3 regions of the Lacticaseibacillus rhamnosus genome follow, and region 2 is predicted to be linked to each of the others. Evidence: predicted binding sites of a transcription regulator. Region 2 holds the regulator's gene; each other region holds the start of a gene.
The links. The regulator LexA, encoded in region 2, represses DNA repair genes until DNA is damaged. The targets are predictions, from matches to a motif close to CNAACANNTGTTNG.
Positions count from the first base shown of each region.

Region 1 (5,820 bases), 670 kb from region 2:
GTATTTTTGGTTTCTTATTTGCAGGCTTAAGCTGACTATATAAGTGTTGCATAGCGTTCATTTGGAATATTTTTGTCAGCGTTTTTTACATGAATGATATTGGTTTGCTACATGAAGAGGACAGGTCGTAATTCTATCTAAAATTTTGACGTTGTTTAAAACGCGAAAACTGGGGTGGAATAAACTATTAAAAATAGTTCCAAACCTCGCAAAACTGCACATGTAATTTCAATGCGCTGTCACAGCGTTCCAGACCCAGCTGGCCAGAGATTGCGAAGGTTGGCACGGCCTAGAACGCTTTTGTCGAACGATTTTTCAATAATTCGGCGTTTCAGAGGGTACACTGCACGGTCAAAAATTGTGGTGCGGCCTCAAAAAAAAGGCACGCCAGCTCTCGTCGGTGTGCCTTCCTTTTTAAACCTTGACCTAGTTAGTCAACTGAAACATCTTAGGAATCGAAAGAGAACCTCACATAAAGAATGTTTCCGTTAACTGCATCTGTATATTTATTTACCTGTTAATCGCCTATTTGGTCTTTTTCCCCTTTAATGCCGCGCAGGAACGTTCCTACAGCCCCGCGGTCTACGCCTCTAGATATACTTGGTGAGTAATAGATAACCTCATCGTTAAGGCGTTGGAAGAACAAGCCTTTTCGTCCATACAAGTTATAAAAATAGACAGTTCTTGGAAATGTGCTTTTTGACCAGATCAAATGGTAGGTCTTGCCTTCTAAATGAACTATCGTATCATGCTCATTCCAAAACTGGATAACGTTAGTCTGTCCAAACGTAGAAAGTGATGTTTGATGGACACTCATATTAAACAAAAACAGGCTAACATAGATACAAATATAGGTTAAAATAACTTGTAGTCGAGGTCGCTTTACCTGTTTAGAATTTAGACGAATTTCCCACAGAGTCAGAGCTAAAAAGAGACTAAACATACTTAGACCTAAGATAGTCTGAAACATCGTCCAATTTGCAAAGGCAAGTGACAGGAAAAAAAGCACAAGAACTATCGACATTGCATATAAGTGTCTCCAGTAAACCATCAAAATCGCTTCCTCTAGCAAATTTCGTGTTCAGTCTCACAATTTATTTTCATTAATGTTCCAAGTGACCCTGGATCATATTTTTAAATACGCTTGCTGCCATCGTTGCTTGATCAGGCGAATACGAGACTTCGAATTTATCCTTGAAAGCATTCAATGCATTGCCAAACTCAGCCGTCTGAGCCAACTCTCCATCGGGATTTAAAACTCGAAGTGCATCTGACTCAATTTTATCATGATTGCCGGAGAACCGGTTTGATACATATTGATTAAAGCGTTCTGTATTCCCCTTGTTGTTGTAATATCTGTCAATAATCGAATACAGGGAGGCATTCCCATTTTTTAAGCTGGCATAGATATTGACTGCATCCGCATCAGCTAACAAGTCGCCTACTCCAAATGAGCTTTTTCCCTTTGATGCATCTTTGCCAATATGATCTTCCATTGCAACAAGTAAGTTGGCATATTTATCAGCCGACTTAATTGAATCCGAAATCCCGGTCAACAAATCTCCTGCCCATCCAGCAAGATCTTGTGTCCCAGTTGCTGAAACGGCAGCATTAAAATTCAATAAGCTAGCTAATGCTGCAATCATATGAATAAAGTCAGTCTTAATTCCTGTCGCAGTATCGGTCAATTCTGGAAAATCATCGTCGCTTGTAATATTCCATTTTTTGTTTTCATTGTATATCCATGTGTCATTCAGTGCCCCGGTCATAATTGTCCATGGTAAGCTTGCATACCTAAACTGCCGATACAATTGGCAAATTAAACGTGCTGCCATCAGTGAATCTGGCACAGTGTTACCATTTTTATCCATATTCTTGACAAATGCATCGGCGTCATCTTGTACCTTTTTCAGGTAGTTAAAGAACTCTGTATTTACCTCTTTCACAGATGAACTAACATGCGAAACTCCTTGATCTTTGCCCGAGCTTGCATCTTGGTCAATGCTAACGCCATATATTGGGTATTCTACGAACTGATCGAATGCCCAATTACTTGGCATCTTAAATCCTAGGTTACCGCTCCAGCCATATGACATATTAGCCACGAAACTATATTGAATACCATGTTCTTCAGCATGTAAACAAACGTTTCGCGTGCCGTAAATCCCAGTTTTATAAATAGACCCCTCTAAGGCATTTTGTACTGCAGTAATATATGGGATAACAGTCCCCTCAATGTCCCCTTCCTGAAAGTCAACATCAACCGCAAAATAAACAACAGTTCCTGATGGCAATCCTAACTCCAATGCTGCCGCAACTGCAATCTGGGCATCTTTCCGTCCTTGACTCGCAGTGAAGTATGTTTCAACGTATCCACCGTCTTCATAAATTGGAAAGAACTTCATACCGCCATCAAGAATCGTTTTGATTTCTGTTGGGGTTAGGTTCTTGGGTTTAAAGTCAGTACCGACTGTGCCTGTTAGATAACGACCGACGATGCTAAAACCATAGTCTCGAAAATGTTTAACATCTTCTGCGGTCAATTGCGTTGCTGTGTCTAATGCGATTGAATCACGACCGGTATCACCATTGCTGGTAACTAGGCCCTTAATAACAGTGTAGTCAGCGATGCCGGAAGTTTCGTTAGGGTATTTCATAAACTTCCGGAAGCGAATGATGCTGGTGGCGACGTCGCTTCCAAAGCTTTCACTGAAGTCACCGCTGTACATGCTATTTAAATACAAGCCATATTTGACGATTTTGACTAACAGGCCGGTTGATCCGACTGATAGCTGGACGTTCTTTAATGCAGCATTGGTGGCATCACCGAAATTACCGTTTGCAACATCAGCGGAGATACCCACGGCTCGCTGTAAGGCGTAAATTAGCCCAACATTTGTATCGCGCTGATAAATACCATCACAAGGCATAATACCGAGATAAGTGCTGTACTCGGCATTTAGCCACTGTTGCAATTGACGAACATTTGCATCGCCGCCAGAAACTAAAACAAAGGCACTCATATCGAAAAGTGCAGCCATTAAGTTCACAGTCACAGTGCCATCAGCGGTCAGTCCGGCATCTTGTTGAAGTGATTTAAAAGCTTGTTCGGTTTCTGCAGAGAAATTCTGATTCAATTCGGTTCCAGGATTGATACCTTTGCACCAAAATGCTCCTTGAATCAGTTGAGCAATGTTACCTTTATAGCCCGGTTTTAGCTGGTCAACAACACCAGAAAGAGCGGTTCGAGTTGCGGTGCCAAATCCTTCACCGATGCTGCTAATACCTAATTCGTGTTGCAATGCTTCTCGCAAGGCATAGATTGTTGCCCAACCAGTATGCCCATCTGTTGGCGCCGGTTCAAATCCCGGAATACCTGTATAAGTCTTGTTGAGCCAGTTTTGAACTGCTAATACTGCTTCATCTGCCATAATGCAGACCTCCTTAAAGTTTGTCGTTGAACCAAACACATGTTCGTTTCAACAATCTGAGTATGTTCTGACTGGCTTTATAAATCAACTATTATTTTTTAAAATAACCATAATTGTTAACAGACATCGACTTGTTTATATACCGTGTAGTGTTTTTTTAAAAAATTAAAAAACGAACACACGTTCCGTATAGAGCCGCGGTATTTTTGACTGTCTAATTTTTTGGCTGACTAAAATTGAAATAATTGAAAGATCCGCCACAACTTTTTAGATTAGATTCCGGTTGCAACCCGCTTAGTAAATAGTACACTAACATTAATATACTAAAAGCGGAGGGAACAGGATGAATGATGAGCTGACGATTCGAAGCGGGATTCGCGATGTGATGCCGACAGTGTTTGGGTACATTACTGTCGGGATGGCTTATGGCATTGTGGCGAAAACCGGGCATTTGTCGCTGCTGATGATCGGGCTGATGTCGCTGATCGTGTATGCCGGATCAGCTCAATTTGTGTTGGTGAGTATGTTGGCCACTGGCAGTCCGATTGGAGCGATGGTGATTTCAACGGCTTTGATTAATGCGCGGATGAGTCTGATGTCGATGACGGTCGCCCCTTATTTAAAAGATGAATCGATGACGCAAAATGTGCTGATCGGTACCTTGCTGACGGATGAGAGCTTTGCGTTGTCGATGAACAAGCTTAATTACACCGGCCATCATTTAAATGCTCCCTGGTTTCATACCGTCAATGTTGGCGCCTATTTAGTCTGGTTTATTGCCAGTCTTTTAGGAGCGGTGATTGGTGGCTTGATTCCTAATCCCGATAATTTCGGGTTGGATTTCGCAGTTGTTGCGATGTTCATCGGTTTGCTGTACTTACAGATGATTACGGATCGATCGAAGCCTTTTTTGCGGCATTTAAGTGTGGCTGGTGTGGTTGCGGTCGCGATGGTGGTGCTGGTGCGTTACTTGCCGGGGACAACGGCGATTATTGTCGCAACCGTGATTGGCTGTCTGTTTGGAATGGGGGTGGAACGGCATGCAGAATCCTGAAACATTTGTGGCGATTTTGAGTTGCGGGCTGGCGACATGGTTATTGCGGGTGGTGCCGATTGTCTTGGTAAAACGCATGACGATTCCTAAGTGGCTGCTGCATTTTCTTAGCTTTGTACCGGTGGCGATTTTATCCGCGATTTTTGTTGAAAGTCTCCTGGTGATTCACCCCGGACAATGGCCAGGCGTCAACTGGTCGAATTTACTAGCATCGCTGCCTGCGATAGTCGTGGCGATTATAACCAAAAGTCTCTTTGCCGTCGTGGTCGCGGGCGTTGCTGCAATGGCGATTTTACGGCTGCTAGGGTGGGCTTAGCCAGCACGGTCATCTTTTAAAAAGATGGCTTTTTTAATTTTATTGATAGCAGCAAAACTCTGATTTAACGGCCTCAGGAAAGCTTTCTTTTAGTAAAAATAAGAGCTTCATATTGGGTTAACTCATATATCAGAATTTCTAGTGCCAAACAAAATAGCCATTGACAAGTTTTACTAAAATAAGTACACTACAAGGTGTAAGCGATTTCAGAAAACGTACTCTTTAAAACTTGAAATGGAGGCTTTTTGCATGGAGACATCGTTGTTATACCCAGTGACCAATGATCAGCGCACGGATCAGAAACTGGATGGACTTTGGCAATTTAAGTTTGATGAAGCTGGAGAAGGTGAAAAGTCCGGCTGGGAGACCGGTTTTCACGATGGCGTTTCGATGCCGGTTCCGGCTAGTTTCAATGACTTCTTTACGGATAAAGCAAGTCGTGAATATACCGGTGATTTCTGGTACAGTCGTAACTTTTTTGTCCCTTCTGCGGCTAAGGGAAAGGCATTGTTTCTGCGGTTTGATGCGGTAACTCACCGGGCCACGATTTTTGTTAATGGCAAAGAAATTCGAACGCATGAAGGCGGCTTTTTACCATTTGCTGCCGATATCAGCGAGGCCGTTAAGTATGGTGCTGAAAATACCGTGGTTGTCAAAGGTAATAACGAATTGTCGCGGGAAGCATTGCCGGCCGGGGATACGATTACGCTGCGGAATGGTAAGAAAATGGTACGCCCGTTCTTTGACTTCTATAACTACTCTGGTTTAAATCGCTCGGTTCACTTGTTGTCCTTGCCTCAAGAGCGGGTGTTGGATTACACCACTACTTTTGCGTTAGCTGGTAACGATGCAACAGTGAACTATACGGTTGAAACCAATGGCGACGCGCCGGTAACGGTTAGTCTGGCAGACGCGGATGGCCAGGTGGTTGCGACTGCTCAAGGCAAACAAGGCGCCTTACAGGTTCAAAACGCTCACCTATGGCAGGTTCGCAATGCCTATCTTTATACGCTGACGAT
Region 1 is NZ_LR134331.1:42,869-48,688, forward strand. It holds gene EL173_RS00235 (hypothetical protein) at 1-30, shown strand, start outside; gene EL173_RS00245 (glycoside hydrolase domain-containing protein) at 1,104-3,431, opposite strand; gene EL173_RS00250 (AzlC family ABC transporter permease) at 3,775-4,485, shown strand; gene EL173_RS00255 (AzlD domain-containing protein) at 4,472-4,801, shown strand; gene uidA (beta-glucuronidase) at 5,051-5,820, shown strand, end outside.
Region 1: the regulator LexA is predicted to act here: its motif matches at 3,464-3,477, upstream of EL173_RS00245 (glycoside hydrolase domain-containing protein).

Region 2 (5,820 bases):
GTTTACAAGCTGCTCGCATTCGCTTTGAAACCAGTCTTTACCAATATGTCCCCATTCGTAATGCGGCGGGAATCATCATGACGGATCTCTTTATTCTAGAAATCCGTCAATTTCATTTTGCAGAAGCCGTGCTTGATTTACCGACACTGCATGTGAATCCAACTGCCTTGGCCCCCATTGCCCGGCTTGCCGGTCCTAACTACGCCGAATTGGGACGAACGTTTACATTGCGGCGACCAAAATAATTTATAAGGAAGTGGCGGTATTTGACAGCATTTATCTCAAGCGTTTTTGGCGTTTTCGAAATTCTTATTCTCATCATCATCGGCTACTTTCTAACGGCGCGCGGCTGGTTTAACAGCCACTCTAGCAAGGTCATCGCCAAGGTGGTGACCCAAGTCGCATTGCCTGCTTACATGATCGTCACCATCTCGTCGAAGTTCACTGCGGGTATGCTTTTGCGCTTGCTACCGGATTTGTTCTTCCCGGTGTTATCCATGATGATCCTTTTCGCCTTGTCATTTCTGGTTTGTTACTTGTTGAAAGTACCGAAGTCACGAAAAGGCACCTTTAAATCCATGTTCTTCAACTCCAACACGGTTTTTATTGGTTTACCGGTGAATTTGGCACTGTTTGGTCCTCGCAGCCTTCCTTACGTCCTCGTTTATTACATGGCCAATACCACTATTTTCTGGACAATCGGGGTTTATCTTATCCAAGGTGATGGGCCCAAACCGGCACGCTTTGATTTAAAAAAGGCGCTCGGCAAGGTTTTCTCACCTCCGTTATTAGGCTTCATGTTCGGGATTGTGCTCGTCTTATTGAACATCAAGCTCCCGGAGTTTCTAATGGCGGATCTGACATATGTTGGTGACTTAACGGTACCTGGATCCATGTTTTTTATCGGTATTGCGTTGCATACGGCTGGCTGGCGGCAGTTGCGGCTCAGCAAGGAAGCCTGGGGTATCTTTAGTGGCCGCTTTCTTTTTGCGCCGCTACTCATGACCGCATTGGTTGCTTTTGCTCCGGTTCCGACCTTGATGAAACAAATCTTTATTCTCCAGTCCTGCATGCCGGTCATGACCAATGCACCGGTTGTGGCCAAACTCTATGACGCCGATGCTGATTATGCTGCCATCATGGTCACAGAAACCACCTTGCTATCAATGATCGTGATTCCTATCGTTATGACCTGCATCCAATTTATTCACTAGGAGCTCGGAAATGAAAAAGCTGATATTTCTTACCATCTTAATCTTGCTAAGCGGCTGCTCTTCCACAACCCCGGCAAGCAAGTCTACATCCAAACAGCCAGCGGCCAGCACCGTCACCAGCCACGTCAAGCCCACTAAAAAGACCGTTCCCAAAGCCACTTTAAGTACACTTGTCGGCCACGCGTTCGTCCAAGTCGATAATCGCAAAAAGGCCATCCGGGTCACGTCCTCAACCAGCGGCTACTATCTTGAAACCTTAGCCAACCAAGGCGGCGTTTTTGAAAGTACCGATCAGGGAATTTTTGCCGCTCAGCTTACATTAAAAAGTCGAGTTTTCACCTTCACGGGTAAAGCGCAACCACAAGCGGCCAGTTCTACTTTGCAATTCCAACTCACCAAAAAAGGTCAACTCAAGCAACTTCCAAATGGACCTGTTTACAAAAAGGTACCGCAAGACGACCTTGATCGCCTCGCCCAACCTTGATATTTGCAACGTTGACATCAGGGTACATAATCAAAAAGACATTTACCACCACTTCGATAAAGTAGCTGGTAAATGTCTTTTTGATGTGAGGGCGATTCGTCCTACTGAATTATGAGCTGATTACACAAGCGCCGGCCGATATAAACTAACGACAATTCCGAGAATCGTGACACTTGGGAAGTACATATCATCCATATCATCATTTTCCGGATGCAGACGAACGCCATGCTTTTCTTTGTAAAAGCGTTTAACCGTTGCCTCATCCTCTTCGGTCATCGCAACGACAATCTGGCCATTTTCGGCATCATTTTGTTTCTTGACAATAATCTGATCGCCGTCTAAAATGCCGATCTTAATCATCGAACTGCCTTGGACCCGAAGCATAAACAATTCATCGGCGGAATACGGAAGATCGTCAGGGACAGGAAAATAATCATCAATATTTTCAATCGCCGTAATGGGAACCCCTGCAGCAACCGTTCCGACAATAGGGATTCCTTGTGCCTGAACCCCAATAAAATCAAGCCCTGCTGTCGTGACTTCAATAGTCCGCGGTTTAGACGGATCTTTGGCAATCAAGCCAGCCGCCAGCAACTTCTCCAAGTAAGCCGCGACCGTACTGGAAGAGCTGAGTCCGACCGATTTACCGATTTCGCGAACCGTGGGCGGGTACCCATGATCCTCGATCGCTTCATAGATTGTTTGTAAAATCTGTTTCCAACGTTTCTGACTTGCTTGTGTTGGCATCCGCTCACCGCCTCGTTCTCTTTTGTTACACTCAGCATACCAATACGAACGGACGTTTGCAATTGTTTTTGCTGTTTCATTTGAAAAAACTGTCGTTAGGCGCAACAAAATATCTTTTTGCCTCAATATTAAGGCCATTAACGCTTTTTATTTGCGTATGGACCGCGCCGCTCCCCAATGCAAGGACAAAGCATGCTTGGGTGGGCAATTCGATGGTTTTATCCTGCTTTCTATAACGCGCTCCCCGGCGCAGAAGTCTGCGTGTAAGGACCTTAAGCGCAATGGCCCGGTCTTGGCCATCACGCTTAAGGCCACTTACACTCCGACTTCTAACCGCGCCGGCTCGCGCTCACAAAAAATCCACAGTCGTCATGGCTGTGGATTGTTTCATCAATTAGTTATGCAATAATGGCATCTTATGCATCTGACGCCGATCACATCTGCTCTTGATGACTGCATAGAAGAAGCTTAAGAAAATATCTAGAGCCATCAACAAGATGCCGGCCGTCGCATAGTTACTAAACAATAGCAAAGTTGCGACCAGGGTCAGAGTTATTAATGTCCATTTAGCGCCCCGAAGTATGCTCATATGGGGTCACTCCTCTCCGTATCGGATGAACCGACATTGACTCACCGTTTTGGTTGTGACTTTATCATACCTGATTTTTTTGATTTGTAAAGCTTTTGTATATGTAAAATTTACATTAAGCGCCTTTGTTTAGGCTTTTATAATATTTGTAACGATTTCAGCGTGTTTTTGTAAATTTTATGTAACGACTGCAATTACACGTTCTTGACATTTCACGGAACCCATCCTCGAAAAATGCTACTCAGTCGAGTATCATTGTTATACAAGGTGTACTTGATTTTTGTGCTTAAAATCAGCGCTAAAGTGACGACTTCAGCTGTCGGTTACTGACAAGGTTAACTTGCCAGCCCTACGTTTGTTTTGTAAGGGCTTTTGTGACTGTCTGACCGCTTTGGCGTGCTGTGACCGGAATATAACCTTTACCGTTATTAGAGGAGGATCGCCTTTGAAACGTACCGACTCGTGGCTCTATCGCCGCTTTGTTAATAGTAAGTTCATGATTCTGCTAGTTGATTTGCTTTTGGCCCTGCTAGTCATTTTTGTCTTTACCAAAATTGCTTGGGTCTTTCAACCAGTCGTTGATTTTCTAGGGATTATTGCGCCGCCATTTATTTTTGCCGGCATTCTCTTCTATCTCACCGTTCCGATTATCAACCGCCTTGAAAAAGCCGGGTTGCATCGGGGCTTGGCAATCGGATTGCTGTTCATTGTATTGATTAGCCTGCTGGTCTGGGGCTTATTACGGTTTATTCCTGCTGTCAGCAATCAAATCACCAGTATCGTTGATTCCGCTCCGCAAATATTTACCGAAATCGGCAAATGGTTAGATGATTTAAATGACAAACAGAACATCCTGTCGCAACATGATCTCAACGAAATTGCCAATGAAGTCCAGACTTTCTTCACGGGTAAACAAGGTGCCTTTGTGACTGGCACCATTTCACAGCTGCAGAATCTGATTGGCATTGTCGGCAATGTGGTCGTCACAATTTCCACTGCGCCCATCATCCTCTTCTTTATGCTAAAAGATGGCGATAAGTTCACGCCGATGATCTTGCAGATTGTACCAACGAAACTGCGCCGCTCGGTTAAGCAAATGCTCCATGAAATGAATGAAAAAGTCGGTTCATACGTGCAAGGCCAGATCACGGTCGCATTATGCGTTGCGGTGATGTTCATGATCGGCTATTCGGTTATCGGATTGCGTTACGGTTTGATTTTCGGCTTGTTGGCTTGCCCGTTGAATCTGATCCCTTATTTCGGCTCGGCCCTTGCGATGATCCCACCGCTAATCATGGGCGCGTTAACTTCTCCACGCATGATTCTCGCCGTGATTGTCGTCTTCTTTATTGAATGGTTGATCGAAACGCAATTGATTTCGCCGCTGGTTATGGGCAGCAAACTTGAACTTCATCCCATTACCATTGTGGTTGTCCTGCTCACAGCCGGCAATCTCTTTGGCTTGGTCGGGGTCATTCTCGGCATCCCTGGCTTTGCCGTTTTGAAAATTGTCGTCACGCGATTCTTTAGCTGGTATCAGCAGGTTTCTGGTTTGTACGAATCAGATCACCCCACAGATGAAGTTGACCAAAAAGGAGTACCTCATGAATAGTTTTAATGTGTTATTGATCGGACTGGACATCGTTTTAATTGGCCTAGCTGGCTACTATCTTTTTTGGCAAAGTAAGATCCAATTTACTTCCCGATATGCAGTATCTCAGCTTATCTGGGCCGTGCTGCTTGGCTTTTGGTTTATGACAACCCGAGTCAACAACATGCCGTATATTATTTTCATCTCGATCTTTTTGGTGCTATCCATTATGGCAGGGACTGGCGGACTGGCCCCTACTCGCCTGATCGCCAACGGTTTACTGGCGCGCGTGATTCCATACACGCACATGTCCAGTATCACCTTGACACCGGTAAGCCTTCCAAATGGCCAGGAATGGGTTGTTGCCGTATTTGCCCTTAGCAAACGCCGGATGGTCCGCCTGACATTTCAGGCCAGTCTTCAAAACCTGTTAACCGAACTGTCAAAAGTACTGCCAAAAACGGTTCCTGTAACCGTCCAGCGTATGAACTAGCACGCATACGTAAAAGCAAAAAAGCTCCCCGAATAAATTTTTCGGAGAGCTTTTTTGCTAGTCGTCATTAACACTATTCATCGATCTTTCGAATAGCTAAGAGTGCAACCAGTACCACGGCCAGGCCAGCACCCGTCACCAGCATCTGCCACGGCGCGGTGACATCCAGGAAGTAATAATCAATCAGCGCCAGCATTAACCCGGCGAACAAAAGATCAATCCAGAAACGTCGCCACCGAGTCCTGGCTGCAGCATCTAACAATAAGACGATACCAATCAAGGCGGATAATACAATGCCAAAACTAATTGTCGCAATTGTCCCGATCGTATCAGCCGGCCGCATCGTGTACCACGCGAAAAATGCAAACCCCGCCGCTGCCAGTACTAAGACAATGACCAAGCCTATCAATTCACGTTTTGAGCCAAATTTTTTCACGAGCAGCCTCCTTAAAGCTATCGTCTTCACGTCATGTTCATCGTTAATTTTTTATGATTCGTCAATCGGCATCGAATTTTTCAAGCTGGGTTGCGCACACTTGGCTTGTTTCGCCAATATCCTGCACATTTTACCAAATAACCTGTGCATTTCCAACTCACTTCATAAAAAGGTTACAATAACGACAGATTAAACGAAAGGACGATTCAAATGTCACAAAATATTGCGATCGGTTTTACTAAAGGCTTAGCGATCACTGCCGAAAA
Region 2 is NZ_LR134331.1:713,777-719,596, reverse strand. It holds gene EL173_RS03575 (flavin reductase family protein) at 1-245, shown strand, start outside; gene EL173_RS03570 (AEC family transporter) at 267-1,214, shown strand; gene EL173_RS03565 (hypothetical protein) at 1,225-1,698, shown strand; gene lexA (transcriptional repressor LexA) at 1,819-2,445, opposite strand; gene EL173_RS03550 (hypothetical protein) at 2,840-3,034, opposite strand; gene EL173_RS03545 (AI-2E family transporter) at 3,480-4,646, shown strand; gene EL173_RS03540 (hypothetical protein) at 4,639-5,118, shown strand; gene EL173_RS03535 (hypothetical protein) at 5,192-5,554, opposite strand; gene EL173_RS03530 (zinc-binding alcohol dehydrogenase family protein) at 5,765-5,820, shown strand, end outside.

Region 3 (5,820 bases), 1.0 Mb from region 2:
TGGTATGCAGCATACATGAGAGCGGTTGCAATCATCTTAGATTGCCGTTTTTGATTTGGCAAGCAATAATGCTTGTGCTTTTTGAAGATTGTTTGACGAACATGACACTTGAACAGTCACTTTGAAAATTAAAACACTCCAAAGACAAAATGCTTTACGAGAACAATTTTCCAGCATATGCTATAGCCAATTTCAGACAACTATGCACCTGTAGATTCTATAGTCCATTTTTCTATGCCTCGTTTACTGACTTAAAAAGACTAATAAACGTTCAATTGCAAAGAGAGGGGAATGATCATGGAAACATTGTATAAAGGCCAACCTGCTGATGTTTGGGAAATCACCAAAACAGGCGCTCAGCCAGATTGGGTAAAAGATGCATTCTCACAAAACTATCTTTATTGGTTGGATAATCGGGTTCGTATTCTCATGTGGGCGTTAACCCCACCTAACAAGAAGAATTTAAAGTTCGTTGCTAGCGGTTCACTTGGAGGTGGCGTTGATGCACTGGGTGTTTACGCATACGGAGATTCAGGTGACTTCTTGGATGCAACCAATCAACGCGTGGTATCTCGGGAAAGATTCTTTAAGCAATATCAAATTCTAAAATCCAACGAAGCATAACCAATTAAAGGCGCGTGTATTAACGTTTGTTGACATGACTGTATTATTGTTCTGTTGGTTCACCCGAATTCAAGATCCGTGATAGGTGCAACCGTGATGAAAGTTTTTGTGAACAATCGCTTGGCTCTTTTCCTATCAAGCAAAAGCCGCAACCAGACTCACATCATGTGTAAGTCTGGTTGCGGCTAGTACGTTTACGCATATTTTAAACTAAACGGTCAACCCCGAAGCTGGATGGATCATCTTTCTTATCATCCGGCTTTTTGTCAGTTGTTGGTTTCTCTTCAGGCTTCTTGTCAGCCGTTGTTTTCTCGTCTTTAGCAGTATCCTTCTTTTCGTCCTCTTCTTTTGGCTTCGGTGCGGACTGCTCGCGGATCTTGGCTTCGATTTCCTTGGATACTTCAGGATGCTCATCCAGATAATGAGACGCATTGACCAGACCTTGGCCGAGGCGCTCCTTACCATAGTTGTACCATGAGCCTGATTTGGTGATAACGTCCAGATCGTTGTCTTTATCAGTCGCTAAGTTGATCATGTCAGTATTGTGCTCGATCCCGTGCCCAAACGACATAGTGGTTTCAACGGTCTTAAACGGCGGTGCCACCTTATTCTTGGTCACCTTGAGCTTGCTGGCAAACCCAACGACATTCTTACCATCTTTAACCTGCTGGCCTTTGCGTACTTCAATGCGCACAGAGGCGTAAAACTTCAGCGCCCGGCCGCCTGGGGTGACTTCCGGATTGCCAAAAACAATGCCGACTTTTTCACGTAACTGGTTAATGAAGATGACCAACGTATTCGTATTGTTAATCGTTCCGGCCATCTTTCGCAGTGCCTGCGACATCAGCCGTGCTTGCAAGCCAACGTGACTGTCACCAATTGCACCCTCGATTTCAGCCTTTGGCACCAGCGCGGCTACGGAGTCGATCACGACAACATCAACCGCTGCCGATTCGATCAGCATCTCGGCGATTTCCAATCCTTGTTCACCCGAATTTGGTTGGGAAAGCAAAAGGTCGTCAATGTTCACGCCTAACTCGGCAGCATACTTTGGATCCATCGCATTTTCCGCGTCAATATAAGCTGCCTTGCCACCGGTTTTTTGTAATTCGGCAATCGTCTGCAGCGCAATCGTGGTTTTCCCACTACTTTCAGGTCCATAAATTTCAACGATCCGGCCCCGTGGTAAGCCACCGACACCAAGAGCGAGATCCAATGACAGAATCCCGGTTGAGACCACATCGATCTTCAACTCCGGTCGATCACCCATCTTCATGACCGCGCCTTCACCGAACGCCTTGGTAATCTTTTGCAGCGCCTTTTCTAATTCGGTTTCACGATCTGTGGCATCAGACTTTTTATTATCAGCTTTTGTGGTCGTTTTTTTCGCCATACTTGTCTCCTTAATGTCGTACATACTTCGCTCAAAATACACTAGTTACATTATCGAACACGCGTTTGTTTTTTGCAAGTCTTTTCCGTGATTGAAACGCCTTTTCTGCACTTTAAAACGGTTATAGTTCTATTTTACCTGAACCAGTCAACCAATTGGTAAAAACCTGCCGTTATTGATCGCCGTAAAACATGCTATGATAGTTCGGTTAAGAGCAACCAGCATTTTGAAAAGGTGAGGGAAAATACATGATGTTCATGGGTTCAATCGTTAATGGCTTAACGATTATCGGCGGCAGTTTACTAGGGCTGATCCTGCACAATATCAGCGCCAATGCAAAGGACACGATTACGAAAAGTTTGGGTCTGGGTACCTTTGCGCTTGGCATTCAAATGGCGTTGCAGACCAAAAGCTTTATTGTGATCATCATCAGTCTCTGTCTCGGTGGCTTGCTGGGCGAATGGTTGCATATTGAAGACGGCATGAATCACCTCGGTCTTAAGCTGCAGGAACGCTTCGCCCGCAACAACAGCCATTTTGCGGAAGGGTTTGTCACCGCGACTTTAATTGCCGTCATCGGTGCCATGAGCATTTTGGGGGCCATTCAAGCCGGCGTGTCCGGTGATAATGCGACCCTGTATACCAAGGCGGTTATGGATGGTTTCATGGCCATTATGATGACCGCCTCGCTAGGCATCGGCGTTTTATTTTCGGCCATCCCGGTGATTTTATATCAAGGAACCATCACCTTGTTAGCCAGCTTTCTTGTCCAGTTCATCCCCAAAACGTTGATGGCAACCTCACTTCGAGAAATTGGTGCCATTGGCGGGTTGATGATCCTCGGTATCGGCCTGAATCTCATGGGCATCACCAAAATCCGCATTTCCAACCTTTTGCCTGGGCTAGTAGTCTTAATTGGCATTCTAACCGGACAATATTTTCTATCATAAGTCAGTCGCAACAAAAAGCAGGTCACCATGGCCTGCTTTTTGTCTGAACTTTTTGTTGCCATCTTAGAAGTTCGGCAGCAGTCGTTGTTTTCGACTCTGAAAGCGATGATACACCAACTTGCAGTGCAAATCGCGAACATTTGCCAAAAAATGCGAGTTGGCATCGTGATACCAATAGCGTAAATCATCTTTGATATACAAGCGATTCAACCACGCGTGATCGTGCCGCAAAAACGTAAAACTTTCTAGCAAATCCTGTTCGCGCCAAACATCAGGCAACAAAAACTGACTGCGCGTAAAGCGTTTTAACTGACGGCTTGAATAATAGACGCGCTCAATGCGACCAATAAAGAAAGCCGTCTTCCCCTTGCCCACGTACGGTGCCATAGGTGCAACAATCAATCCCCCGCGTAACCGCTCAAACCAATCTGTTTGCGGACTTACTTTGATTGCATGCGTAATATCTTTGGGTAGCCGAAAGTCCAAAACCAAACCATCCGGGCGCCGTACCCGAGCCACAATATGCTGTTTCTTCACATTAACACCCCATCATCTTGGCCAATTTAGGCCACTTGAGCTGTTGGGAAGAGTTTACCACGAAATGTTCGGATTTGCATGAAGAACGTTTGTTTCGTTAAGTAACGTTCAGCCAAACTAACTTCTTAAGCAATTCCAAGCCGATTTGGAAAATGTGAACATAATCGCCATAAAGACATAATAAAATGTTGGATTTGCCTTCACAATTCATTCACACCCTGTCTGTAGTATAAGAAACATAGAAATGAGCCACCCACTCATTCCTAAACCCCAACCCAACTTTTTCATTTTTACTCCTCCAAAGTAGAAATCGTCGATCGTCCCCCAACGATCAGACAGTAAACAGACCGCCCACCCAGCGGTCTGTTTTTGTGTGAGCGCGAGCAGGAGCGCTTAGCAATCGGAGCATAAGTGGCCTTGAACCTAAATGGCTGGTCTTTGGCCATTTAGGTTCAAGGTCCTTATGTGCAGATTGCTGCGACTGCGAGCGCGTTATAGAAAGCAGAATAAAGCCACCGAATTGCCCAAAAAAGAATACTTCTGTCCCTGCTGCAATTTTCCATCCATAAACACCGGCTTTGGCCATTTAGGTTCAAGGTCCTTATGTGCAGATTGCTGCGACTGCGAGCGCGTTATAGAAAGCAAAATAAAACCTCCACATTGCCCCCAAAAAAACACTTCTGTCCTTGCTGCAATTTTCCATCCATAAACACCGGCTTTGGCCATTTAGGCTTGAGGTCCTTACACGCAGATTGCTGCGACTGCGAGCGCGTTATAGAAAGCAGAATAAAACCACCGAATTGCCCAAAAAAGAATACTTCTGTCCCTGCTGCAATGTTTCATCCATAAGAAACACCAAAAAGAAAAGCCTCCCGACACCATCGTCAGGAAGCCTTTCTTTTTTACCACAAACTCACACCTTACCGCTTAAACAATTCATACAACGCATCCGGCGTCTTCGCATCCTGAAACGCCTTCACAAAATCCTCATGCGTCAGTAACTTCGCCGTACTCGACAGATATTTCAAGTGACTGCCACTATCATGTTCCGGAATCAGGAACGAAATCACCGCATTAACCGGCTTCCCATCAAATGTTTTCCATTCGACTGGCTGAGCCAAATGCAACACGAGCATCGCTGAACGTTTAATCGTTGCGTCTTGTGCGTGCGGGATGGCGATGCCTTTTTCCATCCCCGTTGAGCCTTCTTTTTCACGCGCCACATACTTGTTGAACACGGCATCGGCATCAGTTGCCAAGTCGTTTTTTACTGCCATATTAGCCAAATAATGCAGCACATCATCCCGCGTTTTGGCAGGAACATTGACTTCAATGTATTCTTTGTTCAAAATCTCGCTAGGGTCAAAAGTTTGCTGGGATTGATCCGCATCTGGAGCCGGTTGATTGCGAGCTGATGAAACGGCCACGTGCGCAACCGGTACGTCATCTGCTGCCCCTTCCGTTGCCAACGCAGCTTCAACCACGCCGCTTTTGACGCCGCGCTTTTTGGCAGAGTGGCCGGCAATCATGGCCAAAAGCACACCTGATGCTGCTGCACCGACTAAAATCCAGGCAACCCATAGAACCGGCTTATTCACCAGTGGCAAAACAATGAATCCACCATGAGGCGCCGGAACCTGAATCCGGGACATATACGTTAAAACGGCAGCAATCGCGGAGCCAACCATGAACGCCGGAATATTCATTAACGGATTTTTCGCGGCGAACGGAATCGCCCCTTCTGTAATATGGGTTGAACCCAGCAAAGCATTGACATACCCAGCGCTGCGTTCATCACGATTGTAGGCTTTGGGATTGAGTAATACCGAGATTGTGGTAGCCAGTGGCGGCGCAATGCAGGCTGCTGAAACGCCGGCCATGAAGAAATAATTGCCCTGAGCCAACAATGCCGTCCCAGTGAGATACGCCGCCTTATTAATTGGTCCACCAAAGTCAGCCGCACACATGACACCGACAACAATGCCTAAAATAATCGGACTGGAACTTTCAAGCCCTTTTAACCACGCCATTAAACCGAGATTCAAGGCTTTCATCGGGGTATTGATGAGATACATAATCGATCCGGCAATGAAGACACCCAGTACCGGATATAGAAAAATAGCTTTTAATCCCCGAAATTCCTTGTCGGGCATGAAGGCGAACACTTTTTGCAACATTAAAATGACCAGTCCGGCCATGTAACCACCGACAATCGCGCCAAGAAAGCCAGATCCTTGACCGCCATTGTAAGCAATCATCCCAACCGCCATGCCGACGATTAAGCCAGAACGTTTGGCTACGGCTTCCCCGATATAG
Region 3 is NZ_LR134331.1:2,695,591-2,701,410, forward strand. It holds gene EL173_RS13615 (hypothetical protein) at 298-624, shown strand; gene recA (recombinase RecA) at 830-2,017, opposite strand; gene EL173_RS13625 (DUF554 domain-containing protein) at 2,266-2,967, shown strand; gene EL173_RS13630 (DUF7679 family protein) at 3,031-3,504, opposite strand; gene EL173_RS15180 (hypothetical protein) at 3,997-4,230, opposite strand; gene EL173_RS13650 (fructose-specific PTS transporter subunit EIIC) at 4,425-5,820, opposite strand, start outside.
Region 3: the regulator LexA is predicted to act here: its motif matches at 2,072-2,085, upstream of recA (recombinase RecA).